DNA from 4 places in the Mesorhizobium waitakense genome. Region 2 is predicted to be linked to each of the others. Evidence: predicted binding sites of a transcription regulator. Region 2 holds the regulator's gene; each other region holds the start of a gene.

The links. Region 2 encodes PhoB, which activates phosphate uptake and scavenging genes when phosphate is short. Its sites were predicted from a motif close to TGTCATNNANCTGTCAT; they were not measured.
Region 1: the regulator PhoB is predicted to act here: its motif matches at 2,759-2,775, upstream of ppk2 (polyphosphate kinase 2).
Region 3: the regulator PhoB is predicted to act here: its motif matches at 4,875-4,891, upstream of phnF (phosphonate metabolism transcriptional regulator PhnF).
Region 4: the regulator PhoB is predicted to act here: its motif matches at 2,704-2,720, upstream of AC07FD_RS35855 (DUF1045 domain-containing protein).

The regions. Positions count from the first base shown of each region.
Region 1 is NZ_JBWKME010000171.1:46,011-53,425, forward strand. It holds gene AC07FD_RS31875 (DUF982 domain-containing protein) at 1-148, shown strand, start outside; gene AC07FD_RS31880 (hypothetical protein) at 203-355, opposite strand; gene AC07FD_RS31885 (glycosyl transferase family 90) at 553-1,524, shown strand; gene AC07FD_RS31890 (aldo/keto reductase) at 1,568-2,611, opposite strand; gene ppk2 (polyphosphate kinase 2) at 2,882-3,802, shown strand; gene AC07FD_RS31900 (dihydrofolate reductase family protein) at 3,901-4,545, opposite strand; gene hemB (porphobilinogen synthase) at 4,744-5,775, opposite strand; gene AC07FD_RS31910 (DUF2066 domain-containing protein) at 5,886-6,716, opposite strand; gene AC07FD_RS31915 (pyridoxamine 5'-phosphate oxidase family protein) at 6,720-7,211, opposite strand; gene AC07FD_RS31920 (enoyl-CoA hydratase/isomerase family protein) at 7,400-7,415, shown strand, end outside.
Region 2 is NZ_JBWKME010000089.1:56,671-64,085, reverse strand. It holds gene pstA (phosphate ABC transporter permease PstA) at 1-55, shown strand, start outside; gene pstB (phosphate ABC transporter ATP-binding protein PstB) at 52-858, shown strand; gene phoU (phosphate signaling complex protein PhoU) at 884-1,591, shown strand; gene phoB (phosphate regulon transcriptional regulator PhoB) at 1,611-2,300, shown strand; gene AC07FD_RS18790 (ROK family protein) at 2,455-3,702, opposite strand; gene xylF (D-xylose ABC transporter substrate-binding protein) at 4,058-5,098, shown strand; gene AC07FD_RS18780 (sugar ABC transporter permease) at 5,248-6,579, shown strand; gene AC07FD_RS18775 (ATP-binding cassette domain-containing protein) at 6,595-7,395, shown strand.
Region 3 is NZ_JBWKME010000083.1:41,257-48,671, forward strand. It holds gene phnL (phosphonate C-P lyase system protein PhnL) at 1-260, opposite strand, end outside; gene phnK (phosphonate C-P lyase system protein PhnK) at 483-1,259, opposite strand; gene AC07FD_RS18245 (hypothetical protein) at 1,256-1,699, opposite strand; gene AC07FD_RS18250 (alpha-D-ribose 1-methylphosphonate 5-phosphate C-P-lyase PhnJ) at 1,692-2,612, opposite strand; gene AC07FD_RS18255 (carbon-phosphorus lyase complex subunit) at 2,609-3,721, opposite strand; gene phnH (phosphonate C-P lyase system protein PhnH) at 3,723-4,334, opposite strand; gene phnG (phosphonate C-P lyase system protein PhnG) at 4,334-4,795, opposite strand; gene phnF (phosphonate metabolism transcriptional regulator PhnF) at 4,917-5,666, shown strand; gene AC07FD_RS18275 (zinc-binding alcohol dehydrogenase family protein) at 5,768-6,784, opposite strand; gene AC07FD_RS18280 (ABC transporter permease) at 6,859-7,415, opposite strand, start outside.
Region 4 is NZ_JBWKME010000194.1:12-7,426, forward strand. It holds gene phnN (phosphonate metabolism protein/1,5-bisphosphokinase (PRPP-forming) PhnN) at 37-666, opposite strand; gene AC07FD_RS35850 (alpha-D-ribose 1-methylphosphonate 5-triphosphate diphosphatase) at 663-1,817, opposite strand; gene AC07FD_RS35855 (DUF1045 domain-containing protein) at 1,852-2,559, opposite strand; gene iolB (5-deoxy-glucuronate isomerase) at 2,817-3,629, opposite strand; gene AC07FD_RS35865 (DUF3329 domain-containing protein) at 3,634-3,867, opposite strand; gene iolE (myo-inosose-2 dehydratase) at 3,970-4,887, opposite strand; gene iolD (3D-(3,5/4)-trihydroxycyclohexane-1,2-dione acylhydrolase (decyclizing)) at 5,000-6,850, opposite strand; gene AC07FD_RS35880 (bifunctional 5-dehydro-2-deoxygluconokinase/5-dehydro-2-deoxyphosphogluconate aldolase) at 6,885-7,415, opposite strand, start outside.

The DNA of each region.
Region 1 (7,415 bases), on a different contig from region 2:
CGGCAAGCGCAGCCCCAAGCATCGCGCGGCCCTGCAGGCCTGTCACGATGCGCTGGCCGGCGACAAGCCGGCGATGAACGCCAGGCGCGCCTTCATTGCGGCGGCGCGCGAAGTGGACGTCTTCGTTAGCGACAAGGCGCCGGCCTGATCCAAGGCGACAATCTGGAATGAGGCACGGCCCGCATGCGCGGGCCTTTTGCCGTCACTTTGCCGTTTCGGTTTCGGTTTCAGTCTCGTCTTCGGGCTTCGAACGCTCGCGCGCGGCAACCTTGGCCGCCAGCTTTTCAGCCTTCTTGGCCGCCTTCTGGCGGTCGCGTTCCTTGCGTTCCTGATCGTAGTTTGGTGGTCGCGCCATATCGGCTCCTTTTTCACTGCCTTGCGGCTCTGACCCTGCCTAGGAGCATTAGCCGTCAAACACAACAGCTGAAGCGATCGTGCCCGGCCGTTCGCGTCGATGATGGCCCGGGCTTGCAAGATGCACGGGACAATGGTGTAGGGGGCCGGGGCGCCAACGCATCGCGATCCGCGCGTTCGTTTTGATCAAGTGAAACCATGGCGACCATACAACGAACGACGGCAAGGGTTTTTTATTATGCGCGAAACGTCGTGCGCGATATCGCGCCGCAGACGCTTTTCCGCCGGCGGCTTGTGGGTCGCCTCGAAAAAGCCCGGCTTGCTGACGGTTCGGTTCGCCGGCGGCTGAATTACTACAACAAGCTGCAGGACGCATTTTCGCCCAGCCCGGCTGCGGTGCATATCGACAATCTGCCGCTGATACCGAGCATGTACTATTACGATCTCAAGGAGATTGCCCGGTATTTCGACCCCAAATTGCTCATCGATCTGGAATTCGGCGATGTTATCGACGTGCCGCAGGTGCCGTCGCTGGTCAAGAATCGGCTGATCCATGCCGACAACAGCAATGCGATCATTCTGAAATTCAACAAGTTCCGGCACTTCTACATGCCTGCCGACGCAACCTCGTTCACCGATAAGCTTCCGGCCGTGGTCTGGCGCGGCGACCTCAACAATCCGCTGCGGACAAGATTTCTGGATACCGTGCGCGGTCTGCCGTTCTGCGACGCCGGCTCACACAAGTGGTACGCGCCGGCCGAGTACAGCAGGCCATTTCTCAGCATCAGCCAGCAGCAGCGTTGTCGCTACATCGTCTCACTCGAAGGCAATGACGTGGCGACCAACCTCAAATGGATCATGAATTCGAATTCGCTCTGCCTGATGCCGCCGCCGACATACGAGACATGGTTCGCGGAGAGGCAACTCGAGGCCAACGTCCACTACGCACCGCTCGATCCGGATTTCGCCGATCTTGCCGAAAAGGTTCGCTATTTCGAGCAGCACCCGGCTGCAGCCGAACGCATCATTGCCGCGGCGAATGCCTATTGCCGCACATTCGCAAACGAGAAGGCCGAGCAGGCGATCTCCCTGCTCGTGCTCTACAAATACTTTGTGCTCAGCGGCCAGATCGAGCCTGATGCCGAGGTCTGGCGCTATATCACGGGTTAAGGGCGGGCTTCGTCCGCCGAGCCCCGCCGCAAACCTCGCGTGGTCACACGCCGCTGCGGTCAATCACCAGATCGGCGGGACCAAAACGGTCCTTTGCCGTCAGTTGCTGGTGCCAGTAGGGATAGAGCACGGGTGGCCGGCTGACCGTGTCTAGGCGGTCACGCTCTTCGCCGGTCAGCACCAGGCTTGCCGCGGCGATGTTGTCGCGGAACTGCGTTTCGGTCCTGCCGCCGATCACCAACGAACTGACCGCCGGCCGGCCGAGCAGCCAGGCCAGCGCCACCTGCGCCGCCGACACGCCGCGCTGCGTGCCGATCTCGACAAGGACATCGACGATCCGCCAGAGCCGGTCCTCGTCGCGGATCGGCGGTTCCGACCAGCCGGCGAGCTGGCGGGCGGTCGGGCTGTCGCGGCGGTATTTGCCGGACAGCAATCCGCCGGCAAGCGGGCTCCAGACCAGCACACCCAGCCCCTGGTCGACCGAAATTGGCAGCAATTCATATTCCGCCTCGCGCGCTTCCAGCGTGTAGTGGATCTGCTGGGTGACGAAACGCGGCTGGTGATGGCTGTCGCTGATGCCGAGCGCCTTCATCACCTGCCAACCGGAATAGTTGGAGCAGCCGACGTAGCGGACCTTGCCCTGGGCAACCAGCGTATCGAGCGCGGCGATGGTTTCCTCGACCGGTGTCGTACCGTCCCATTCGTGCAGGAAGTAGATGTCGATGACATCGGTCTTCAACCGCTTCAGGCTCTTCTCGCATTCGCGGATCAGGTGATAGCGCGACAGGCCTTCATCGTTGGGACCGCTGCCGATCCGCATCCGCGCCTTGGAGGCGATCAGCACGTCGCCCTTGCGCTTGCCGCCGAGCGCCTCGCCGATGATCTCTTCCGAGATGCCGTTCGAATAGACATTGGCGGTGTCGATGACATTGATGCCTGCATCGATGCAGAGATCGATCATCCGGCGCGCCTCGTCGAGGTCGGTCTTGCCGACTGCCGAAAATGCGCCGGCACCGCCGAAGGTCATGGTGCCCATGGTCAGGGTCGAAACTTTCAAGCCGGAACGGCCGAGGGTGCGGTATTCCATGTCAGTCCTCGCGATTTGTTGTTGAAAGGCAGTGCCCGGGCGGGCCTGCCACATTTGTAGGACAATTCGAGCCGCTTGTCGCCATGCCACGACGATGGATCGATCATGCCTCGCGGAATTTGCAGTGGTGGTAGTCTCGCCCCAGGCTGCAATAAAACCGTCATTGCCGGCCTATATTGAAGTCGGCTCAGGTGTTGCCACTCCGGGACGCAGGCCAGGGGTTGGGGCGCCGGACGTGGATCGACAGGGCTTGCAAGCGGAGCAGCTGATATGACCGAGCTAAAACAGAATTCTCCTGCCAGGGACTGGCTTGAGGCCGAGCTCGCCGACACGCTCGACGAGGACTATGAGCTCGAAATGTCGGAGCCGGCGCTGTCGATGGAGATCGCCAAGATCTACAAGAACTCGCATCCGCCATCAATCGATCGCATGCAGTATTTTCGCGACCTGATCACCTTGCAATCCGAGCTGATCAAACTGCAGTCCTGGGTCGCCTATCACAAGAAGAAGCTGGTGGTGATCTTCGAGGGCCGCGACTCCGCCGGCAAGGGTGGCGTCATCAAGCGCATCACGCAGCGGCTCAATCCGCGCATCTGCCGCGTCGTCGCACTCCCGGCACCGACCGAGCGCGAGAAGTCGCAATGGTATTTCCAGCGTTATGTGCCGCATCTGCCGGCCGGCGGCGAAATCGTGCTGTTCGACCGCTCCTGGTACAACCGCTCCGGTGTCGAACGGGTGATGGGTTTTGCAGAGCCCGATCAGGTCGAAGAATTCTTCCGCGACGTGCCGGAGTTCGAGCGCATGCTGGTCCGCTCGGGCGTCACCGTGGTCAAATACTGGTTTTCGATCACAGACGAGGAGCAGCAGATGCGGTTCCTGATGCGCATCCACGATCCAATGAAGCAGTGGAAGCTGTCGCCGATGGACCTGCAGTCGCGCGTGCGCTGGGAGCAGTACACCAAGGCCAAGGAAGAGACCTTCGCCCGCACCAACATTCCCGAGGCGCCCTGGTTCATCGTCGAGGGCAACGACAAGAAGCGGGCGCGGCTGAACTGCATCGACCATCTGCTCAAGCAGTTGCCGTATGAAGAGGTGCCGCACGAGGAGATCACGCTGCCCGAGCGCGTCTTCAATCCTGAATACGAACGCCAGACGCTGCCGCGCGAACTCTACGTGCCTGAGAAGTATTGACTGTCTGGGGTTGCTAAATCTCCCCCCTCTCGTGGGGGAGATGTCCGGCAGGACGAGGGGCACGCGAAGGATCGCGGCGTAGGCTACGCGTCTGAAACCTAAGCCCGCTTGACGATCACATGCGTGGCGAGCGCTGTCGCCACCTGCTCGCTGCACTGATAGCCAAGCTTGGGCATGTCCAGGCCGGCAAAGAGATTCTCGCCCGCACCAAGCAGCAGCGGCGAGATCGCCAGATGCATCTCGTCGATCAGTTTCTCCTGCAGATATTGCCAGATGGTGGCGACGCCACCGCCAACCCGCACGTCCTTGCCATCCGCCGCCGCTTTCGCCTGTTCAAGCGCCGAATGGATGCCGTCTGTGACGAAATGGAATGTCGTGCCGCCTTCCATGGGCAGGGATGCCCGCTTGTGGTGGGTCAGCACGAAAACCGGCACATGGTAGGGTGGGTTATCACCCCACCAGCCCTTCCAGCTATCGTCAGGCCATTCGCCCCGGATCGGTCCGAACATATTGCGGCCGAGGATCCAGGCGCCGACATTCTCGAAGCTGCGCGCTGCAAAGTCCTCGTCAGTGCCGGTCGCGCCACCCTCTTCGCCGAACATCGTGCGGAAGGTGCGGGTGCTCCAGGCCCATTTGTGCAGGGCTCCCCCGCCGACACCGAGCGGATTTTGCAGATCCTGATCCGGACCGGCGCCGTAGCCGTCGAGCGACAGTGTGAAAGCATTGACGCGAAGTTTGGACATGAAAGCCTCCTCCATAACCAGTCGTGCAAAGGAGTAGCAAACTGGTTGCGAAATGCAAGCGGTTTATATGGATGCAGCAAACCCCGGCGATTGGTCCAACGACCTTCGCTGGGGCTCCCGACCGGAAGCTGGAAATTGTCATTGATATCGAGAGGCCGCCGGGCATTGCCGCGACCGGCCATCGGTGGGAAGAGAAAACTATCCCTTCAGCATCGTTGCCACTTCGGGCGCGAAATAGGTCAAAATGCCGTCGCAGCCGGCGCGCTTGAAGGCCAACAGGGATTCCAGCATCGCCTTCTCGCCATCGATCCAGCCATTGGCGCCGGCGGCCTTGATCATAGAATATTCGCCTGACACCTGGTAGGCGAAGGTCGGCATCTGAAATTCATCCTTCAGCCGCCGGATGATGTCGAGATAGGGCAGGCCGGGCTTGACCATCAGCATGTCGGCGCCCTCGGCGATGTCCTGTTCGGCCTCGCGCACCGCCTCGTCGGAATTGGCGTGGTCGATATAATAGGTCTTCTTGTCGCCCTTGAGCAGGCCGGCGGTGCCGACCGCCTCACGATAGGGACCATAGAAGGCCGAGGCGAACTTGGTCGCATAGGACATGATCGCCACGTCCTGGAAACCGTTGGCGTCGAGTGCGTCGCGGATGGCGCCGATGCGGCCGTCCATCATGTCGGACGGCGCGATGATGTCGGCGCCGGCTGCCGCCTGGATGACGGCCGCGGCGGTGACCTGTTCCACCGTCTCGTCGTTGACGACGATGCCGTCGCGCAGGATGCCGTCATGGCCATGGCTGGTGAACGGATCGAGCGCGGCATCGGTTATGATGCCGATCTCAGGCACCGCGTCCTTTATCGCCCGGGTGGCGCGGTTGATCACGTTGTCGGGGTCGAGAATGTGCGAGCCGGTCTGGTCGCGCAGGGAGATATCGACATTGGGGAAGGTGGCGAGTGCGGGAATGCCGAGCTTTGCCGCGCGTTCGGCCTCCTTGACGGCGAGATCGATCGACAGGCGGAAGACGCCCGGCATGGCGGCGATCGGCTCGCGCACTTGTCTGCCGTCGACGACGAAGATCGGCCAGATCAGGTCGTCGACCGTGAGCCGGTTCTCCTGCACGAGGCGGCGCGACCAGTCGGCCTTGCGCATACGGCGCAAGCGGCGGCTGCCGGTGATGTCGTCGACGCTACGCGCGCCGGCTGGCTTTGCCGGTGTGAATTTGTTCATCGGCGTCGGGGTGAATTTGTTCATCGCCAAAACTCTCGTTCGGGGGCTTTTACCACGAGCCCTTGCCGCTGACCAATGCGACACGTTTGTGCCAGCGATCAGGTCGAGGTCTATTCCGGTTGCCCATTGCCCGACAGGATCTGCGCCGCGCCCTTCATTGCAACGCGGAAAGCTTCGTCGAAGGAAACGCCGCGCACCTGCCAAGTGTAGGTCTTGCCGGCCATGGCCAGCCGCCAGTCGGCAATCCAGCCGAACTCCTTGTCGCTCCACACGATGCTGCCGGAAAGTGCTTGATCGGCGCCGGCCTTTTTCGCAACCATGTCCAGCATTGCCATGTCCGCGTCGCGCAGTGTCCTGTCGTCCAGTCCAGCCTGCGACAGCAGCGCTGCCGTGGGAAAAGTCACCCGCATGGCGAGCGGCGCAGCGGCATTGCTGAACGATTCGCGCATCAGCACGCCTCGCTCGTCATCGGCATCGAGCGCGAAATGCCTGATGTCGCGCTCGGCCGCCAAAAACACCGCCAGCCGTGGCCGCTCGGTCAGCCACGGCCTGCTGCCGAGCGAGGCCAGCACCGGATCGATCACCTCCGGCCTGTACTGGCAATAGAGATTGTGAGGCCGGTCATACGTGCCCTGATCGTCATGGTTGGGGATGCCTTCCATGCGGTCGCGGTAGCGGAAGCTGGCGACGAAGCTGCCGGCCTTGTCGCGCACTGCCGTCATCTCCGGTTTCGCCGGCAGGCGCTGATCGCCGGAAACCCGGACCAGCACCGCGTCGAGGCAGAACTTGAAGCCGACCTCGCGATGCTTTTCATACTTACCGTTGACGATGGTCTGCGACTGATAGAGATCCTTGAGATCGGCCGCCCTGGCCAGGCCATTGATGGCCCAGAAGGTCAGCAGGCCACCCAGAACAAGTGCGAGGCGCAAAAACTGCGGCATGGCTCACCGTTCGCTTCTAGACCCGTCGTCGATATATGGCGGCCATGCAAGGTCAGGGCCGGTTCTGAAGAACGATACGTTGTTGGTGAAAATGCTGGCTGGGGCAAGCCTGATCATGCGCCCGTCTGGATGTTCGATCTGGGCCACGTTGTCGATGAACCACTCGTTCCAGCTTGCTTCGGGGCCGAGATATTTGTGAAGGAGCCGTTTGAAGCGGTCTGGCGACATCGGTTCGATGGTTGCGGTGCCGCGCAGTCCGAGGTGCAGTAAGATGCCGCCATTGTTGTCGAAGTGAACAATTTCCACCGCGCAGCGCGGGTCTCTTTCAAGATGCCTTACCGCACTTCCATCCGATGACCCGAGAAGCCAGATCGCACCGTCCTCCCAGATGAACCACACTGGCGCGTTGCGCGGCGCGCCGTCCGCGCTGACGGTCGCCAAATTCGCCATCAGCGGGCGACTGAGAACATCGTCCGGGTCGAACTCTCGCGGCATCGCCAAATAATCTCCCAATAGGCTCACAGACGGATGGTTGCACCCATTTGGCCGCGACGCAAAGGATGGCGCCTTGCCTCTCTTGAAATGCAAACTGACCCGACATCGACCGGGCTTGGCATTGACGCACCCATGCACCACGCTTTAGCACTTCAATCCCGGCGGCGCGGGGGAGGGATTCTTTCACGATGGATTTTGGCGGAG
Region 2 (7,415 bases):
TCTCGCGCTCAGCATCTTTGCTCGCAGCCTGACCGGACGCAGAGAGGACAAATGAGCCAGATGTTGTCTCCAGACATGACGATCGCCGCCGAGGCAATTGCCGGCAAGGCCAAGATCGAGGTCAAGAACCTCAACTTCTACTACGGCCAGAGCAAGGCGCTGAAGGACATCACGCTGTCGCTGCCCGAGCGCAGCGTCACGGCCTTCATCGGACCTTCGGGCTGCGGGAAGTCGACGCTGCTGCGCGTCTTCAACCGCATCTACGAACTCTATCCCAAGCAGACCGCCGAGGGTCAGGTGCTGCTCGACGGCCAGAACGTTCTCGACCGCTCGCAGGACCTCAATCTGCTGCGGACCAAGATCGGCATGGTGTTCCAGAAGCCGACGCCGTTCCCGATGTCGATCTATGAAAACATCGCCTTCGGCGTCAGGCTCTACGAGAAGATCAGCAAGTCCGAGATGGACGGCCGTGTCGAGCAGGCGCTGAAGCGCGCCGCACTGTGGACCGAAGTCAAGGACAAGCTCAACGCCAGCGGCCTCAGCCTCTCCGGCGGCCAGCAGCAGCGACTCTGCATCGCCCGCACCGTGGCGGTGAAGCCGGAAGTCATCCTGCTCGACGAGCCGGCCTCTGCGCTTGACCCGCTGTCGACCGCCAAGATCGAAGAGCTGATCGACGAGTTGCAAGCCGACTACACGATCGTCATCGTCACCCACAACATGCAGCAGGCGGCGCGCGTGTCGAAGCAGACCGCCTTCATGTATCTGGGCGAACTGGTCGAGTTCGACCGCACCGAGAAGATCTTCACGTCGCCCCGCGAGAAGCGCACGCAGGACTACATCACCGGCCGCTTCGGCTGAGCTCAGGCATACGAGGACTAAGATCATGGGCGAACACACAGTCGCTTCTTTCGACGAGGATCTCGGACAGATCAGCAGGCTGATCCGCGACATGGGCGACCTCGCCGGCTCGATGGTCGGCGGCGCCACCAAGGCGCTGCTGAATTCCGACAACGCCCTGGCGCAGCGCGTCGTCTCCGACGATGCGATCATGGACGCGCGCCAGCGCGAGCTCGACGACCGCGCCATCACACTGATCGCCAAGCGTCAGCCGATGGCCGACGATTTGCGCCATGTCGTCGGTTCGATCCGCATGGCCGGCGACCTCGAGCGTATTGGCGACCTTGCCAAGAACATCGCCAAGCGCGTCGGCACCGTCGGCCTCAGTGTCACCCCGCGCGACCTGTCGCACTCCATCGACGCAATGGCGCAGCTGGTGCTGATCCAGGTGCAGGGCGTCATCGAGGAATATACAGCGCGCGACGCCGCGGCGCTGGCGAAGCTGCGCGCCGACGACGAGCGCATCGACGTCAAATACACCTCGGTGTTCCGCGAACTCCTGACCTACATGATGGAAGACCCGCGCAACATCACCGCCTGCACGCATCTCTTGTTCTGCGCCAAAAACCTCGAACGCATCGGCGATCACGTCACCAACATCGCGGAAAATGCGTATTATGTTTTGACCGGTACGCAGCTGCCCGCCAATCGTCCGAAGCAGGACGAGACGGCAATGTCCGCGCCGGCGGCATGACGGCAGGGGTGACCAGTCGATGATCGCGCCACGCATCATGGTGGTGGAGGACGAGGAGCCGCTTGGCGTGCTCCTGCGCTACAATCTCGAGTCCGAGGGATACCAGGTCGAGGTGGTGACGCGCGGCGACGAAGCCGAAATCCGCCTCCAGGAAAACGTGCCTGACCTGCTGGTGCTCGACTGGATGGTGCCAGCAGTGTCCGGCATCGAACTCTGTCGCCGGCTAAGAATGCGGCCCGAGACCGAGCGGCTGCCGATCATCATGCTGACCGCGCGTGGCGAGGAAAGCGATCGTGTGCGCGGCCTCTCGACCGGCGCCGACGACTATCTGGTCAAGCCGTTCTCGACGCCCGAGTTCATAGCCAGGGTCAAGGCGCTGCTGCGCCGCGCCAAGCCGGAAGTGCTGTCCAGTGTGCTCAAGGTCGGCGACATCGTGCTCGATCGTGAATCGCACCGGGTCTATCGCAAGAAGAGCGAGATCCGGCTCGGACCGACCGAATTCCGCTTGCTCGAATTCATGATGCGCCATCCCGGCCGTGTGTTCTCGCGCAGCCAGTTGCTCGACAATGTCTGGGGCGAGACGATCTACATCGACGAACGCACAGTCGACGTGCATGTCGGCCGGCTGCGCAAGGCGGTCAACAATGGCCGCATGCCCGATGTCATCCGCACCATCCGTGGGGCGGGCTACGCAATCCGGGAAGATTAGGGATATGCTGATATTCAGGTGATGCCAGCCCGCGAACGGCAGTTTCCTGCGCTTCCGGTACTCACGGACCCAAATGTCCGCTCCGTTCCGGTTCTCGGAACCCGCCATTCTCGACTCGGCCTGACCTGGATCTCAACACATCCCGGCGCGCTATTCACGCGACGTTCTTGCCGCCAAGGCCGGATCTCGCCTGCGTGCCGGGCGCGAAAATCTCCTGGTCGACGAAGGTCAGCGCCCGCGTGGCGCAGCCTTCGCGGATCAGTGGCAGTTCGTTCGGTTCGGTGTCGAAGGAAATTGATTGCGAATGCTGGCCGCCGGCGGTCTGCGCAATCGCCTCGCGCAATGCCGGCTCGATCAGGTCGAAGGCCGCGGCGCTGGCACCGACCATGGCGACTGGTGCCGGATCGATCAGCGCGAACAGGCTGCCGAGACCGTAGCCGAGTGCCTCGCCGGCCTTGCGGTAAGCCTCGCGCTCGGGTCCATCCGTTTCGCGGGCCGCGGTCGCCAGGGCGCGCATGTCAGCGTCACTCACATCGGCGACCGGTTCAGCGTCCTCACTCATCTGCCTTGCGTTGCGCCAGATGGCGTAGTTGCCGGCATAGGCCTCGACGCAGCCGCGCCGCCCGCAGCGGCACAGCGCGCCGTTGGGCCGATGGATCATATGGCCGAACTCGCCGCCCGAGGAATGGGTGCCGGTGAACAGCTCGCCCTTCAGCACCAGACCCATGCCGATGCCGTGCGACAACAGGATGGCGATGAAGTCGTCGCGGTAGCGATCAGGGTCGCGCCAGCGCAACGCTATCGCCATCATATTGCAGTCGTTCTCCATGGTGGCGGGGATGCCGAACTCGTCCTCGAGTATGTCGGCGAAGGCGATGTCGGTGTGCGGCGTGATCGGTGACCACAGCATGGCGCGGGCACGTGTGTCGGTGATGCCCTGGATCGCCAACGCGATGCGGGCGACACTGCGGACGTCGAGATCGGGGTCTTCGAGACGGCGGCGTACGATGGCAACGCATTCACCGACCAGCGCGTCGCGCGGCATTGTCAGCGTGTCCAGCCGGCGCTGTTCCTCGGCAATCACCTGGCCGGCATAGTCGATGACGGCGACCGAGAGGAAGTTCAGCGACAGCACCACGGTCATCACCGCCGCCGCTTCCGGATTGAGGCCGAGGCCGACCTGCGGCCGGCCGCGTTTGAGCGATCCGGCCTCGCTCGGCTTGCTCTCAGTCAGGATGCCTTCGCCGATAAGGTCGGAGGAGATCGCCGATATGGTCGAATGGCTGAGGCCCGTGGTCGCGGCGATCTCGGTGCGGGACGGCTGTCCGGCGCGGCGCACGGCCGCAATCACCATCGCCCGGTTGCGGCGGCGCAGATCGTCGTGGCGGATTCCGACCGACATGCTTTTTCACATCCTCCCGGTCGCTGCAGCCTTTCGCGCCTCCCGAAGGCCATCAGCGAAGCCTGAAAGCGCGACGCGCTTCAGGCACTTGTTTCTCCGCGTGTCGTTGCCCAAAAACCGCTGCGCACCTTTGGGGCGACATGCGCCAAGCCAAATTCTGGCAGAACCCCACCATCCTGTCATTATTTATTCCGGAGCTCGAAAAAAACTCGGAGAGACGTCAAAATCCATCAGAATCGATGTTGACAGCGTTCGGGCGTTGGATCACTATTTTTTCGAGGCTCGAAAAAATAGAGCCTCTGTGCCGGCCTACGGGTCAGTTTGGTCGCGCCATACGCGGCGCAGGGAGGATATTATGAAAAAATTCACAGCCGCCATCCTGGCGGGTGTCGCCATGTCGCTGACGCTGGTGTCGGTCGCGCAGGCGAAGGACAAGGTCATTGGCGTTTCGTGGTCCAACTTCCAGGAAGAGCGCTGGAAGACCGACGAAGCGGCGATGAAGAAGGCCATCGAGGCGGCTGGTGACAAATACATTTCCGCTGATGCGCAGTCCAATCCGGGCAAGCAGCTCACCGACGTCGAGAGCCTGATTTCGCAGGGCGCCAACGCGCTGATCGTCCTCGCGCAGGATGCCTCGGCCATCGGCCCGGCGGTCCAGAAGGCACTGGACGAAGGCATTCCGGTCGTCGGCTATGACCGGCTGATCGAGAACAAGAACGTGTTCTACCTGACCTTCGACAACAAGGAAGTCGGCCGCATGCAGGCCCGCGAAGTGTTCAAGGTCAAGCCGGAAGGCAACTACGTCTTCATCAAGGGCTCAGGCGCCGACCCGAATGCCGATTTCCTGTTCGCCGGCTCCATGGAAGTGCTCAAGGCAGCCATCGATAGCGGCAAGATCAAGAATGTCGGCGAAGCCTATACGGATGGCTGGCTGCCCGCCAATGCCCAGAAGAACATGGAACAGTTCCTCACCGCCAACGACAACAAGGTCGATGCCGTGGTGGCAGCCAATGACGGCACCGCCGGCGGCGTCGTCGCCGCGCTGACGGCGCAAGGGCTGGCAGGATCGGTTCCGGTGTCCGGCCAGGACGGCGACCATGCCGCACTGAACCGCGTCGCACTCGGCACACAGACCGTGTCGGTGTGGAAGGACGCACGCGAACTCGGCAAGAACGCCGCCGAGATCGCCTCGCAGCTGGCCGCTGGCACTGCCCTGGACAAGATCCCGAACGCTGTGAAGTTCACCACGCCCGGCGGCAACGAGACCAACTCGCTGTTCCTGACCCCGATCGCGATCACCAAGGACAATCTCAACGTCGTCATCGACGCTGGCTGGATCAAGAAGGACGAAGTCTGTGCAGGCGTCGCCGCCGGCACCGTCGCGGCCTGCAACTAAAACCGAACGGGATCCCAGTTCGATCTCAGCGCCGCGGCCCCTGGGCCGCGGCGTTTCTCAAGGGGCATTCCGCTTCAAATGATCGCGGAAAGCAAATAGCATCGTGGTTCCGGCATCCGCGCCAGACGGCAAACCGGTGGGAGGACATCATGACCGACACGGCCTCTAACACGCCTGCCGCGAATACGCCCGCAGACCGGGCGCGTGCATCCGAATTGAGCGCCGTCGGACGCTTCCTCAAGGCGACCGAACTCGATACGCGCATGCTTGGCATGGTCGGTGCGTTGCTGGTCATCTGGGTCGGCATTCATATCCTGTCGGGCGGACTTTTCCTGACGCCGCGCAATCTCTGGAACCTGTCGGTGCAGACTTCCTCGGTCGCGATCATGGCGACCGGCATGGTGCTGGTCATCGTCATGCGCAACATCGACCTTTCGGTTGGTTCCGTCGAAGGCGTGATCGGTATGATCATGGGTGTGGCGCAAGCCGAATTCCTCATTCGCGTCATCGGCTTCCAGCTTGGAAATCCCTGGCTCTGGATCATCGCACTGGTCGTCGGCGTGATGCTCGGTCTTGTGATCGGCGCCTTCCAGGGCTTCATCATCGCCTATCTCGAAGTTCCTGCCTTCATCGTGACGCTAGGCGGTCTGTTGGTCTGGCGCGGCATGGCATGGCTGATCACCAACGGGCGCACGGTCGCGCCACTCGACGCTACATTCCAGTTGATGGGCGGCGGACCGCGAGGCTCGATCGGCGCCACCGCCAGCTGGATCATCGGCATCGTCGCTTGCGTGGCTGTCGCTTTCGCGTTGCTCAACGGCCGGTCGCAGCGCAAACGGTTCAACTTTCCACTGCGCCCCGTGTGGGCGGAAACCTTTCTCGGTGTGGTCAGTTGCGCTGCCATCCTCGGGGCCGTCTGGATCGCCAATTCCTATCCGTGGCCAATCGGCATCGTGCGCCAGTATGCACAGCAGAACGGCATCACCATTCCCGAAGGCGGGCTGTTCATCGCCCACGGCATCGCCATACCGGTACTGATGGCGGTCGCGGTCGGTATCGTCATGACCTTCATTACCAAGCGCACCCGTTTCGGCCGCTATGTCTTTGCCATCGGCGGCAATCCGGAGGCCGCCAATCTCGCCGGCATCAACACCCGCTGGGTGACCATGAAGGTGTTCATGATCATGGGTGTACTAGCCGCGATCAGCGCGGCGATCTCGTCGGCCCGCCTCAACGCCTCGACCAATGCGCTGGGCACGTTGGACGAGCTGCTGGTGATCGCCGCCGCCGTCATCGGCGGCACCTCGCTTGCCGGCGGCTCCGGAACGGTGCTCGGCGCCATGCTCGGCGCGTTGCTGATGCAGTCGCTGCAGTCCGGCATGGTGCTGCTCGGCATCGACTCGCCGTTGCAGAGCATCGTCGTCGGCGCCGTGCTGGTCGTCGCGGTCTGGCTCGATACCGTCTATCGCAAGCGCGTCTAGGGGAGGACAAGGATTATGGCAGACAAGACCGCACCCACCGGCACTGCGCTGATCGATATGCGCAACATCTCGATCGCCTTTGGCGGCATCCGCGCCGTCGACGACGCCTCGATCGACCTTTTCCCCGGCGAGGTCGTGGCGCTGCTGGGCCACAACGGCGCCGGAAAGTCGACGCTGATCAAGATCCTGTCCGGCGCCTACAAGCGCGACGCGGGCCATATCTTCGTCAACGGCGAGGAGGCATCGATCTCCAACCCGCGCGACGCCAAGAAATACGGCATCGAAACGATCTACCAGACGCTGGCGTTGGCCGACAATGTCGATGCCGCCGCCAATTTGTTTCTCGGCCGTGAGCTGATGACCGCCTGGGGTACGCTCGACGACGTTGCGATGGAGGCCGAGGCGCGCAAGGTGATGGGCCGGCTCAATCCCCGCTTCCAGCGCTTCAAGGAGCCGGTGATCAAGCTGTCTGGCGGTCAGCGGCAGTCGGTGGCGATCGCGCGCGCGATCCTGTTCAATGCGCGCATCCTGATCATGGACGAGCCGACGGCGGCACTTGGTCCGCAGGAAACGGCGCAGGTCGGCGAACTGGTCAAGCAGCTCAAGTCCGACGGCATCGGCATCTTCCTGATCAGCCATGACATCCACGACGTGTTCGAGCTAGCCGATCGGGTCTGTGTCATGAAGAACGGCCAGGTCGTCGGCACCGCGCGCACCACCGATGTGACCCAGGACGAGGTGCTCGGCATGATCATTCTGGGTAAATGCCCGCCTGGCGCCATTCCCGGGCCAGGCGCCCTGAAGATCGCCGCCTAGAACTCCAGCGGATCTTCCGA
Region 3 (7,415 bases), on a different contig from region 2:
ACGGTGCGCGGGCTGGCGGTGGCGAGATCGATCAGCCCATCATCGTGCTTGACGATGATCTGGCCCTCGTCGACGGCGTAGTTACCGTAAAGCATCTTCAGAATCGAGCTCTTGCCGGCACCGGAAGGGCCGCCGAGCACGGTGCATTCACCAGCCCTGATCGAGAAAGACACGCCAGCAATGACCGGCAATTTGACGCCGTCGCGCAGATGCATGGTGAAGCTCTTGGCGACGTCGGAAACAACGAGGGGCGTCGGCATCAGAAGGTTCTCCGGTCGGCATTCGATGGTGATCTTGCGTGGTGCCAGGCACCCCCCTCTGGCCTGCCGGCCATCTCCCCCTCAAGGGGGGAGATCGGCTGTCGCTTCGGGTTTCGCCATTCTCCAACGTTGCAGAATTGGCGAGGCAGAAAAGCTGCAAATCTCCCCCCTTGAGGGGGAGATGGCCGGCAGGCCAGAGGGGGGTGACTCAGCGCAAACACATCACACCTGCAAAATCGAGGAAACGAGCAACTGGGTGTAGGGCGCGCGGGGATCGTCGAGCACGCGGTCGGTGAGACCGCTTTCGACGACGCGGCCGTCCTTCATCACCATCATGCGCTGCGACAGAAGCCGCGCCACGGCAAGGTCGTGGGTGACGACGATGGCCGCGAGACCAAGATCGGTGACCAGGCCGCGCAGCAGGTCGAGCAGGCGTGCCTGCACCGAGACGTCGAGGCCGCCCGTCGGCTCATCCATGAACACCAGCCGCGGCCCGGTGACGAGGTTGCGGGCGATCTGCAGGCGCTGGCGCATGCCGCCGGAAAAGGCGCGCGGCTCGTCGTCGATGCGGTCTTCGTCGATCTCGACGTGCGACAGCCAGTCGACGGCCGTGGCGCGGATCTTTCCATAGTGGCGGTCGCCGACCGCCATCAGTCGTTCGCCGACATTGGCGCCGGCCGACACCGTCATGCGCAGGCCGTCAGCCGGGTTCTGGTGGACAAACCCCCAGTCGGTGCGCATCAGGAAGCGACGCTCGGCCTCGCTCATCCGGTAGAGCTCGCGGAACTGGCCGTCGCGCATGCGGTAGCTGGCGGTGCCGGAACTCGGCAGCAGTCGGGTCGACAGGCAGTTGAGCAGGGTCGTCTTGCCGGAACCGGACTCGCCGACGACCGCCAGAACTTCGCCAGGCCACAGGTCGAAGGAGACGTTGTCGCAGCCGACGCGCGAACCGTAGAATTTGGAAAGCGCCGAGACGCGCAGCAGCGGTTCGTCGGTCATGGGCGAGATCCTGGCATGAATTCGGTACTATCTGCTCCTGCCGTGATTCTGCCGGCGAGCAGGTCGAGAAATGCGTTGCCGATTTCGATCATCCGACGGGTCTCGATTGGACGCGACCAGTTGCCGAGTCCAATAAGCTCGATCGTGGCGGGCTCAAGCGCCTTTGTCTGAATCTCCAGTATCTTCAGAAGGCGGCTTATCGCGCTGGCGACCTTTTGCTTCGCGGATTGGTCATGCGCCACGATGTCCAAATCCGTCACAACGGCCCCTACAATCTGTATCTCGGATTGAAAAAGCCAATTGTCTCGGGCGATCATTTCCGGTGCTGACCGATCGGGATTGGCTTCGACGTGCAGCGCAAGCAAACGCAGCCAAAGACACAGCAGGCCATCGTTCATCCAGAAGCCCTTTTCATCAACTTCGACGAAGGAGCTACCCATCGGAGAGGCCTCCGGGGGCATGACTTCCCTCGCCGGCATCAAGGGCCGCCAGATGGCCGCGATGGCCCGCTTCACGCCGCTTCTCGCAGTGATCGGTGTCGGAGCAGACGAACATGTGACCGCCATGGTCGTCGAGGATGACCTCGTCGAGATAGACGTTCTCGGCCGCGCACAGGGCGCAGGGGTGGTCGAAGGTCTGCACCTCGAACGGGTGGTCCTCGAAGTCGAGGCTGACCACTTCGGTGAACGGCGGCAAGGCATAGATGCGCTTTTCGCGGCCGGCGCCGAACAACTGCAAGGCCGGCGAGCGGTGCATCTTGGGATTGTCGAATTTCGGCGTCGGCGACGGGTCCATCACATAGCGACCCTCGACCTTGACCGGATAGGCATAGGTGGTGGCGATGCGGCCGTGCCTGGCGATGTCCTCGTAGAGCTTCACATGCATCAGGCCATATTCCTCCAGCGCATGCATTTTCCGCGTTTCGGTCTCGCGCGGCTCGAGGAAGCGCAGCGGCTCGGGGATCGGCACCTGGTAGACCAACACCTGGCCCGCGGTCAGCGGATGCTCGGGGATGCGGTGGCGGGTCTGGATGATCGTGGCCTTGGCCGTCTCTGTCGTCACCGCGACGTTGGCGACCTTCTTGAAGAAGGCGCGGATCGACACCGCATTGGTGGTGTCGTCGGCGCCCTGGTCGATGACCTTCAGCACATCGTCGGGACCGATGATCGAGGCGGTGACCTGGACGCCGCCGGTGCCCCAGCCATAGGGCATCGGCATCTCGCGCGAAGCGAACGGCACCTGATAGCCGGGGATGGCGATGCCCTTGAGGATCGCACGGCGGATCATCCGCTTGGTCTGTTCGTCGAGATAGGCGAAGTTGTAGGTGGCGATGTCCGTCGGTTGAGCGGTCATTCCGCGGCCTCCCTCTTGTCGTCCGCCTTCACCGGGTTTTCGCGGGCGTCATATTCGGCGCGCATGCGGCGCACGAGCTCGAGTTCGGCCTGGAAGTCGACATAGTGCGGCAGCTTCAGGTGCTCGACGAAGCCGGTCGCCTGGACATTGTCGGAATGCGAGATGACGAACTCCTCGTCCTGCGCGGCGGCGACGACATCTTCGCCGAGTTCCGAAGCGCGCAGCGCCCGGTCGCAGAGTGCCATCGCCATCGCCTTGCGTTCGCTCTGGCCGAAGACGAGGCCGTAGCCGCGGGTGAATTGCGGCGGCGCCTTGGCCGAGCCCTTGAACTGGTTGACCATCTGGCATTCGGTGACCCGCACGCTGCCGAGCGGCACGGCGAACGGGAGTTCGGGCACATCCAGTTCCAGTTCGACCTCGCCGATGCGGATCTCGCCGACGAACGGATGGTTGCGGGCATAGCCGCGTTGGGTGGAATAGCCGAGCGCCAGCAGAAAACCCTCATCTCCGCGTGACAGCGCCTGCAGGCGGATGTCGCGCGCCATCGGGAATTCCAGCGGCTCGCGCGTGATGTCGCCCGGGACATGGTCCTGCGGCATCTCGCCATCCGGCTCGATCAGCCCTTCGCGGGCAAGGATCGGCGAGACGCGCGGCATGGCTTGCGTTTCCGTCTCGCGCTGCAGCGGCTCGGCAACATCGCTGCCGGCGGCAAGCTCGGGATCGAGCAGCCGGTGCGTATAGTCGAAGGTCGGGCCGAGCAACTGGCCGCCGGGCAGGTCCTTGTAGGTCGCCGAAACGCGCCGCTCGACCAGCATGGTGGCGGTGTCGATCGCCTTGGAATAGCCGAAGCGCGGCAACGTGGTACGGTAGGCGCGCACCAGGAAGATCGCCTCGATCAAGTCGCCGCGCGCCTGGACGATGGCAAGCGCGGCCAGCTCCCGGTCGTAGAGCGAGCCTTCGCTCATCACCCGGTCGACGCCCAGCGCCAGCTGCTCGACGATCTGGTCGAGGCGAAGGGCGGGCACCGAACGGTCGCCGCGCCGGCGGTCGGCCAGCAGGCTGTGGGCGTTGGCAATGGCCGCCTCGCCACCTTTTACCGCGACATACATCTCAGGCCTCCATCGTCTTGATGCGCGTGGTGCGCGGCAGGCAGGCGACGCCGTCTGATGTGGCGAGGATGATGTCGACGCCACGCGGAAAGCGCTTGATATTCTGCTTCCACTGTTCGACGAAATGACGCGGCATCGGCGCTGGCGCGATCGTGGCACTGGTTTCGATGCCGGGGCCTTCGAGCAGCAGCGGGACACCCGAAACGAGATCACTGACTTGCAGGATCAGCGTGGTGGAGCGGTCGGGATAGTCCTGGGTACCTTGCGAAAAACCATCGAGCGCCATCATCTCTGCTGGCGCGGCAATGAGCGCGAAATGTGCATCGGCCGGTGTGTTGGCCAAAGGGGCACCGGTGTGGAAACCAAGCCAGGATTTGATCGCGGCGGAGGCCTGCAAAGCGGGATCGAGCCAGAGCGGGGTGTCGTTGTCGCAAAGCGCCAGCGCTACGGCGCCGGCGGTCGCCGAAAGCGGCACCGGCGGGCGAGCGAAGGCCGGCAGGGGCTGCATGCTGCCCGGCCGCGCCATCGCGTCCATGACCGCGCGAAACACGGTCTGGGCGTTGAAGACCGGATCGGCGAAACCGCCTTCGATCGATTGCGCTGCGATGTCCATCAGTCTTCTCCGCGAACCATGGTGAAGAAATCCACCTTCGTTGCCGCCGTCTCGGCGCGGCGCCGTTCATGCGCCGCGGCCAGAGCCGACCGCAGCGGCGCTATGAGCCCGGTCTCGACCTCGGCGCGACGGGCCGGATCCTGCCACAGCGCGTCGGCTACGGCCGCCAGCCTCACCTTCTGCTTGTCGCGGCCAAGCGCATAGCAATGGCCGACCTGTCCGGACGGCAGCCGGACAGTGGCGCGGGTAACGGTCGCTTCGCCGACATTGAACGGAGAGCCGCCACCGCCGATGCGGCCGCGCACGGTGATCAGGCCGGTTTCAGGCCCACGCAGCAGCTCGGCTTCCGAAGGCAGCCCGGACTCGTTCCAGAGCCGGACGATGTTATCGCCGCTGGATTGTGCCAGTGTTGCCATGGCGGCCTTGCGCTCGGCCTGGTCGCGGGCTTCCTGTCCTCGCATGAGCCATATTCCTCTTGGCTAAATTTGTCTATTGATATAGACAACTATACAAATAATACCTATTATCTAACGCGAGTCCATGACGGGTGGATGACAAGCGATAGAACGCTGGGGGCAATTGATGGTCGGACAGCTGGCAGTGGACAGCATCGAGCGTCGTAGCGGTGTCTCGCTGTGGCGGCAGATTGCCGACAAGATCCTGCATGCGATCGCCATCGGCGATTTCGCCGAGAATGCAGCGCTGCCGCCGGAGGTTGCGCTGGCCGAGCGTTATGGCGTCAACCGCCACACGGTGCGCAGTGCCATTGCCGCCCTGGTGCAGGAAGGGGTGCTGCGGGCCGAGCAGGGGCGCGGTACCTTCGTGCTGTCGCGCAAGCGGCTGTCCTATCCGATAGGCGCGCGCACACGCTTTTCGGCAGGCCTGCAGGGGCAGGCGTCGGAACGGCATACCGTCCTGCTTGCCGCGTCGGTCGAGCCGGCCAGCCAGCGCGTCGCCGAGGGGCTTGGCCTTGCCAGGGGGACTGATGTGATCCGGCTGGAAACACGCGGCGAAGCCGATGGCCGCCCGGTATCGCGTGCTGCCGGCTGGTTCGAGGCCAGGCGCTTTGCCGGCATCGATGCCGCCATGACGGAAACCGGCTCGATCACCGCATCGCTGGCACGTTTCGGCATAGACGACTATCTGCGGCAATCGACCATGCTGTCAGCGCGCCATGCCGATGCCGCCGACCTCGCCGACCTCGACCTGAAGCCCGGCGCCATCGTGCTGGTCACGGTCGCCGTCAACGTCACACCCGACGGCCAGCCGATCCAGTTTTCCGAGTCACGGTTCCCGGCCGAGCGGGTCGAACTCAAATTGTCGGCGCTGTGAGCCGACACTGCCGGTTGCCTAGATTGTCGAATGCAATTCCCTTAGGGAAAGCGCTAAGCGCTTTTCCCGGAAAACCGCTTCACACTTTCCTGGAATTGTTTCTATCCGACCTCAATCACAGCCTTGATCAGACCGGATTTCGCATGTGCCCAGCGCGCGAGATCGCGAGGCGTGCCGGCCAGCGTGGTGCGGTGGGTGACGAGCTTGGCCAATGGCACGGCGCCGTTGCGGATCGAGGCGGCGACGTGGTTGAAGTCGGCGGGCAACGCATTGCGACTGCCGATCAGGGTCATCTCGCGCTTGTGGAATTCCGGATCGGAGAAGGTGATGTCGTCCTTGACGACACTGACCAGCACCAGTGTTCCGCCATGCGCGACATGGGCGAAGGCCGACTGCACCGACTGGGTGTTTCCGGTGGCGTCGAAGACCACATCGAAGCCTTCGCCAGCGGTCGCTTGCCCGACCAGATCGGACACCGCGCCGCGCGAACCGTCGAGGGTCTGGAAACCGAGCTCGTTTGCGGCAAAGGCAAGCCTTTCGCTGCTCATGTCGAGCAGCGTCACGTCAAGCCCGGCGATGCCGGCGAAGATGGCCGTGCCGAGCCCGATCGGACCGGCGCCGATGACCAGCGTGCGGGCGCCGGGATCGGCGCTTGCGCGCCGCACTGCATGCGCGCCGATGGCCAGGAACTCGACAGCGGCGGCGTCGGCCAGCGACAGGCCGTTTGCCGGATAGAGATTTTGTGCCGGCACCAGAATCCGTTCGCACATGGCCCCGTCGCGATGGACGCCGAGCACCTCGATCCTGACGCAGCAATTCGGCTTGCCGTGCCGGCAGGCGATGCACTTGCCGCAGGAAAGATAGGGATTGATGACCACCAGCTCGCCAGCGGAAAGTTCAACGCCTTCGCCGGTCTCGATGATCGTTCCCGACACTTCATGGCCCATGATGCGGGGATAGGCTAGGAATGGGTGCTTGCCTTCGAAGATATGATAGTCGGTGCCGCAGATGCCGACATGGCTGACAGCCACCAGCGCCCAGCCGGGAGGTGGCGCGCTCGGCGCCGGACGGTCTTCCAGAACGAGCTCACCAGGCGAGCGGCAGACGACGGCTTTCATGCTTCAATCCAGTTTGTCATGAAAATCGCCGGCCCATTTTCGTGACAGGGCCGGCGATCGATCTCAAATTATTGTCACTTGCCACCGCGGCGGCGCAGCCCGTCGAAATAGACGATGATGATGATCAGCGCGCCGGTGATGATGCGCTGCCAGAAGGCGTTGACGTTCAAGAGATTGGCGCCGTTGTTGATGGTGGCCAGAATGAAGGCGCCGAGCAGCGGCCCGTGCACCGAGCCGACCGCGCCGAACAACGAGGTGCCGCCGATCACCGACGACGCGATCGCCTGCAGTTCCCAACCCTCGGCCTGGGTCGGGTTGCCGATGCCGATGCGTGAGGCCAGCAACACGCCGACGAACGCCGCGCAGAGACCTGACAGTGTGTAAGCCATGTAGATGGTCCGCTGGACATTGACGCCGGACAGGCGCGAGGCCTCGGCATTGGAGCCGACCGAGAACAAATACCGGCCCCAACGGCTGTGATGGAGGAAGATGTAGGCCGGAATGCCGACCAGGATCACCATCCAGAACAGGTTGGGGACGCCGAGGAAGGAGTTGCGCGAGAACTCCTGAAAGGCATCGTTGTTGATCGAGATCGAATTGCCGTTGGTCATCAAAAGACCGATGCCGCGCA
Region 4 (7,415 bases), on a different contig from region 2:
AACTCAGGCTATGACCGAAATTAATCTCATCCCGCTCTAGATCAAGCCTGACATGTCGGAGAAGGCCATCGCCTTGCGCAGCACCTCGACGAAACGCTCGCCGGCCGCCTCGCGCGGGCCGCTGTTGTCGATCGAGGTGACATCAGGTCCGGACAAGGTCACATTGGCGCTGCGCGCCAGCCGCGCCAGCACTTCGCCGCGCGACTCGCGGCCGCGCATCGCCAGCCGCTCGGCCAGCACCTCCGGCGAGGCGATGATCTCGACGATGGCCAGGTTGGCATAGCGCTCGCGCAGCACCGGGATGATCGCGCGCGACACGTTGGCGACGGCGACATGGCCATTGGCGACCGACCAGTCGACATCGGCCGGAATGCCATAGCGCAGGCCATGCGCCTCCCAGGAGATGGCAAAGGCGCCATCCGCTTCGGCTTCGACGAAGGCCGCGTCGGCCAGCGTGTCGTGATCCTCGCTCGCGGCATCGCTCGGCCTGGTGATGACGCGGCGAACGAACTCCAGCCGGGTCTCGTCGGCAAAGCGGGCGCGGGCGTAGCCGATCACCGTGTCCTTGCCGGCGCCGCTCGGGCCGACGACGGCGACGAAGACGCCGTCGCGGATCGGAAACCTCTCGGTGGACAATTCGCGCTCGATCAAGGCCGAGACCATCATGCGACCCGGCGTCCCTGCCGCCAGACCGTGCGCACGACCGGGACATGGTCGTCGACACGCACGCGCACCAGATCGGCGCGGCGGCCCTGCTCGATGATGCCGCGGTCGGTCAGGCCGATCGCTTCGGCCGGGTTCTTCGAGACCATGGCGACCGCCTGCGGCAGGGAAATGCCTTCGACAACGTCGCCGAGGAAGAACGCCGACTGGATCAGGCTGAAAGGAATATAGTCGGACGACAGGATGTCGAGCAGTCCATCGCCGGCCAGCGTGCGGGCCGAGACATTTCCCGAATGCGAGGCGCCGCGCATGACGTTGGGCGCACCCATCAAGACGCCGAGCCCTGCCTGTTTCGAGGCCCTGGCGGCTTCCTCCGTGGTCGGGAACTCGGCGACGCGCACGCCCTGTTCGATCGCCTCGTCGACATGGCCTGTCGTGGCGTCGTCGTGGCTTGCCAGAACGATGCCGCGCTCGTGGCAGGCGGCGGCGATATGGACACGGTTCGGTCCCGAATTCCGGGCCGATTCCGCCATTCGCTTTTCGCAGAACAGCTTGAAGTCGCGGTCGGTCAATTTCAGCTTGCGCTGGTAGTAATAGGCATAGGTTTCGAGGTTGACGAACTGGCGCTGGCCGGGGGCATGGTCCATCAGCGATGCCAGCTTGACCCGCTCGTCACCGTCGAAATTGGCGAAGGCTTTCAAGCAGTCCGGCGCCGAAACCTCGCAGCGCAGATGGATGAAGTGGTCGGCCCGCAGACGATCCTGCTGGACACTGTCCTCGATTGCGTCGGCCAGCTTGCGGATGTCGTCCGATGTCAGGTCGGCGTCCTCGTCCATGCCGACGCGCAAGGCATCGAGCACGGTGGTGATGCCGGCGGTCGCCACTTGCGCGTCATGGGCGAGCACGGCGGCGATCGGGTTCCAGCGCACCTTCGGCCGCGGCGCATAGTGGCCCTCGAGATGGTCGGTGTGGAGTTCGACCAGCCCGGGAATGATATAGTCGCCGCCCATATCCTCGCCGGCCATGTTCCCGCCAGTGTAGCTGGTGCCGGCATCGATGCCGGCGATAAAGCCGTCGCGCAGCACCAGCGAACCCTCGACGATCTCGTCGGCAAGCACGATGCGCGCGTTGGTAAGAACAGTTTCGGCGGTCATTTCAGGCAGTCCTTGTTGATTCCGGCTGGGTTATTCAAGCGGTTTTTCTGGCAGGGCGGCGCCCGAGCGCGTGATGGGAGAGCACCATGAACGGTGCGCCCGGTTCGGTTTCGACAAACAGCGTCAACGCATCCACCGGCACCGGCTGTTGCAACACCTCCGCGAACAGGCGGTCGATTGCTGCGCGAAGACGTGGGCTTTCCTGTGGCCCCGCCCGGCCGGACAGCGTCATGTGGAAGCGGAATGTCTCGAAGACATAGGGATAGCCCCACTGGCACAGATTGCGGAATTGGGCGGGCTTCAGCGAGTCCGGGCTGCGCCGTTCGATCTCGGCCTCTGTCAACGGCGCGCGAAACCGGTCGAAACCGAGCACCACGTCATCGGCAAAGCGGTTGAGCGGAGGCAGCGGTCCTTCCGGCACCAGCGCAAAGAAGCTGTCGATCTGGTTGACGACAAGGCGCGGGATCGTCACCACCGGCGTTGCCTCGGCAAAATGGTCGAGTGCCGCGCGCAGCGAGGTCTCCGTCTCGTTGGCAGCCAGCCGGAAGGGGGCTTTCAACGTCGCATGAAAACCGTAGCGCCGCGCCGAAGCGGTGTGGAAGGCGACTTCCGCCGCCGACAGATCGGCCACCGTCTCCACCGGCCTTGTCGCGCCACCGAACGGGTCGCGGCCCAGCCAATTGGCGGCGATCCGCGCCAGCGGCTCGTCCTGCCGGGGGGTGAAATAAATGGCGTAGCGCATGAGAAGAAGTCCTCGCTAAAGCGCGCCGCGTTTGAAGAAATGCTGCGATGCGCTTTAAGTCTTGGTTTTTCGCATATCGCAATCCCAAAACCGCTGCGCACTTTTGGGCGACATGCACTGGTCCCGCTGCCATAGGCGATTTCCATGACGGATTGACGAAGCTTTGAAGGGTTTTCGAAGGCAAATCGACCCGGTGGGTCCTTAGCCGACGATTTTCCCAAGCTGGACCAACAGCTTCACCCGAAACATATGACCGGTCAGGCTTTCATCAACCATTCGTGCTCGGGCGCGTTGTGGAATTTCCACGTCCGCTTCGGCCCGGCCATCACGTTGAGATAGTAGAGGTCATAGCCATGGCAGGCGGCGCAGGGGTGATAGCCCTTGGGCACCAGCACGACATCGCCATCCTCGATCGCCATGGCTTCGTCCAGCGCGCGATGGCCGTTCTTGTCGGCGTCGGTGTAGACGCGCTGGAAGGCAAAGCCCTGCGGTGGGTTGAGGCGATGGTAATAGGTTTCCTCCAGGTAGGATTCGGCCGGCAGATTGTCCTGGTCGTGCTTGTGCGGCGGGTAGCTCGACGTGTGGCCGCCGGGCGTGATGACCTCGACCACCAGCAATGAATCGGCCGGCTTGCCCTCCGGAAGGACGTTGGTGACATAGCGCGTGTTGGTGCCCTTGCCGCGCACCTCCTGGCCGAGCTCGTCCGGTCCGATCACGCGCACCGGCAGGCCGCCGCCGAGGCCCGGTGCCGAGCAGACCGCGAGTTCCAGATCGGTGTCTGCCGTAACCGACCAGTCGGAGCCCTCGGGTATATAGACCGACCACGGCTTGCCGTCGAAGGGCGACATGCGCTGGCCGAGCAGGCCGAGTGGCTTGCCGCCGGCGGATGCTGTGCCCTTGCCGGTGATGAACACCAGACAGACCTCGCGATCGTCCGTTTTTCCAGCAGCTCTCTCGCCGGGCTTCAGCCGATGCAGGTCGAAACCGACATAGGTCCAGCCGGCGGTTTTCGGCGTCACATGGGCGACGCGGCCATGGCCCTTGTCGGCCTTCACCAGCAGTTTCGACATCCGGTTACTCCTTCGGTTCGGCCTCGGCCGTTGTCTTGCTCTCGTCGGCCGGCCTCTCGTCGGCCGGCTTGTAGAGATAGAAGAACTGCCACACGGCGTAACCGGCAAAGCCGAGCGCGATCACGCCCCAGAACGGCGTGCCGGTGGCGAATTCGATGATCGACCAGATGACGCAGACCGCGACGACGGCGACGCGCCGCCACAAAGGCCGGAAAAACGGATGCTCGGAATCTTTCATCCAGCCAACCTACAGCAACCCGGCTTCGCCGAGAACCAGCGCGTCAGGCGCTGGCAGAGCCCAGGGCATTGGAAAGCCTTAGGCATTGGAAAAGCCCAAGCCCTAGGCATTGGGAAAGCCCTGCGTCTCGACCGTATAGCCGGCCGCCGTCATCACCCGCATCAATTCCTTGTGGCCGACTTCAGCCATCTTGAGCGGCGGGTTCTTCTTCGGATCCTGCTCGGCCTCGACCACGAACCAGCCCTCGTAGCCATGGTCGGCAAACCGCTGCACGATGGCGCCGAAATCCAGCGAACCGTCACCCGGCACCGTGAAGGCGCCGAGCGCGACGGCGTCGAGGAAGGATTGCTTGGTGCGGTCGAGCTTGTCGATGACGCCCATGCGCACGTCCTTCACATGCACATGGCTGATGCGCGCATAGTGGTTGTCGATGGCGCGCAGGACGTCGCCGCCGGCAAAGGCCAGGTGCCCCGCATCGAGCAGCAGCGGAATGCCGGCTCCGGAATGGTTCATGAAGGCATCGAGTTCCGGTTCGGTCTCGACGACCGCCGCCATGTGGTGGTGATAGGAAAGCGGCATGCCCTGTTCGGCGCACCATTCGCCAAATTCGGTGAGGCGTTTCGCATAGATCTTCATCTCGTCGTTCGAAAGCTTCGGCTTGGTGGCGAGCGGCTTCGAGCGGTCGCCCTGGATCGAACGGCCGACCTCGCCATAGACGATGCAAGGCGCGTTCACCGCCTTGAACAGATCGATCATCGGCTGGATGCGATCCTTGTTCCTTGCCATGTCTTCATCGACCAGCGTGCCCGAGAACCAACCGCCGCACAGCGTCACGTCGGCCTTCTTTAGGATCGGCAGCATGACATCGGGATCGTTGGGGAAACGCCGGCCCATTTCCATGCCGGTGAAACCGGCCGAGCGCGACTGGCGCAAACACTCCTCCAGCGAGACGTCATCGCTGAGTTCCGCAAGATCGTCGTTCCACCACGCAATGGGGGACATGCCCAGTTTGGCTTTCAAGTCGTCACTCCAGTTTCAGGTTCGTACCGACCTCCCCACAAGGGGGAGGCAGGGGCTTGGCAGCATTGGCATCAATCGCCCCGGCGCTGGCATCAATCGCCCGCCGTTGGCATCAATCGCCAATGGTTTGCATCTGCCGCTTCTCGTCATAGGCCTTGCGTGCCGCGTTCACCTGGGCCCGGGCCGACACTTCCGGCACCGCGACATCCCACCAATGGCCCCCGGCGTCGGTCGAAACCAGCGGGTCGGTGTCGATGACGAGCACGGTGGTGCGGTTGTTCTTCTTTGCCTTTTCCAGGGCGTTTTCCAGCCCGGCGATCGACGGCACTTTCTCGGCAACCGCCCCCAGGCTCGCCGCATGCGCGGCAAAGTCGATGTCGGGCAGGATCTCGTGGCGCGAGTCCTTCAGGAGATTGTTGAAGTTGGCGCCGCCGGTCGCCATCTGCAGCCGGTTGATGCAGCCATAGCCGCGGTTGTCGAGCAGCACGATGGTCAGCTTGAGGCCGAGCATCACCGAGGTGGCGATCTCGGAATTCAGCATCAGATAGGAGCCGTCGCCGATCATGACGACGATCTCCTCGTCCGGCTTCGCCATCTTGGTGCCAAGCCCGCCGGCTATCTCGTAGCCCATGGTCGAGAAGCCGTATTCGGCATGATAGGAGCCGGGCGCGCCAGCTTGCCACAGCTTGTGCAGTTCGCCGGGCAGGCCGCCGGCGGCATGCAGCAGGGTTACGCCAGGGCCCATCGCGCGCTGCACGGCGCCGATCACCTGCGCGTCGGAAGGATAGGCGGCATTGGTCGACGCCGTCACCTTGGCGGCCTCGGCCTGCCAGGCCTTCTTGCCGGCCGTCGCATTGTCGGTCCAGCTTGCCGGCGCTTTCCGGCCCTTCAGCGCCGCGCCGAGTTCGGCCAGGCCCTCGGCCGCGTCAGCGACCAGCGGCAGCGCCCGGTGCTTGCCGGCGTCGAAGGGCTGTACGTTCAAGCCGATGATGGTCTTGCCGGAGTTCTTGAACAGCGCCCACGAGCCGGTGGTGAAATCCTGCAGCCGCGTGCCGATGGCCAGCACGACATCGGCTTCCTCCGCCAGCCGGTTGGCGGCCGAGGTGCCGGTGACGCCGACCGCCGCCATGTTGAGCGGATGATCGTCCGGCAGCGAGGATTTGCCGCCTTGCGTCTCGCAGACAGGGATGCCTGCGCCCTGCACGAATTTCGCCAGCTCGTCCGAGGCCTGCGAATAAAGCACGCCGCCGCCGGCTATCACCAGCGGCTTCTTCGCCCCCTTGAGTGCCGCCACCGCGGCGGCAAGCTCATGGCGGTCCGGCCGCGGCCGGCGCTGGTGCCAGACGCGCTCGGCAAAGAAGCTCTCGGGATAGTCATAGGCCTCGGCCTGCACGTCCTGGCACAGCGACAGCGTTACCGGGCCGCAATCGGCCGGATCGGTCAGCACCTGCATGGCGCGGCTGAGCGCCGGGATGATCTGCTCCGGCCGCGTGATACGGTCGAAGTGCCGAGACACCGGGCGAAAGCAGTCATTGACGGTCGCGGTGCCGTCGGAGAAATCCTCGGCCTGCTGCAGCACCGGATCGGGAATGCGGTTGGCGAAGACATCGCCGGGGAGAAACAGCACCGGCAGCCGGTTGACGTGGGCGAGTGCCGCCGCCGTCACCATGTTGAGCGCGCCGGGGCCGATCGAAGACGTCGCGGCCATGAAACGACGGCGGAAATTGGCCTTGGCATAGGCGATCGCCGCATGCGCCATCGCCTGTTCGTTGTGGGCGCGGAAGGTCGGCAACTCGTCGCGCACCTGATAAAGCGCTTCGCCGATGCCGGCGACATTGCCGTGGCCGAAGATCGCCCAGACACCGCCGAAGATCGGGACTTTCTTGCCGTCGATCTCGGTCATCTGCCTGCTGAGAAAGCGGGTCAGCGCCTGCGCCATTGTCAGGCGGATTGTCTTGGTCATGGTGTTTTCCTCCGCAGTCCTATGCCGCGCCTTCTTATGCTGCTTTGCGGCCGCGCGCGGCAAGCCACGCTTCGGTCAACTGTTCGAAGCGCGAGGCCATGTCGGCGATCGCCTCGTCATCCGACATCCTGCCGGCCAGCCATTGTTCGGCCGCGTGCACGAAGATGGTGCGGCCGACGGCAAACCCCTTGACGATGGGCGCCTTTGCGGTTGCGGCGAAAGCCGCTTCCAGCTCGTCCTGCGGCGCTTCCAGGCCGAGCAGTACGACCCCCCGGCACCACGGATCGTGCTTGAGGATCACCGCTTCGATCTTGGCCCACGCCGCTGCCGAAGCCTGCGGTTCGAGCTTCCACCAGTCCGGCTTGATGCCCAGCGCATAGAGTTCCTCCAGCGCGCGCGGGATCGTCTTGTCGTCGAGCTTGCCGTGCTTGCCGGCGATGATCTCGACCAGCAATTCCCTGCCGACCTTGCGTGCGGCCTCGAACAGCGCGAGCAGCTTCTGCTGCTGCTCTTCCTTCAAGGCCGCCGGATCGTCGGGGTGATAGAAGCACAGGCACTTGATGCA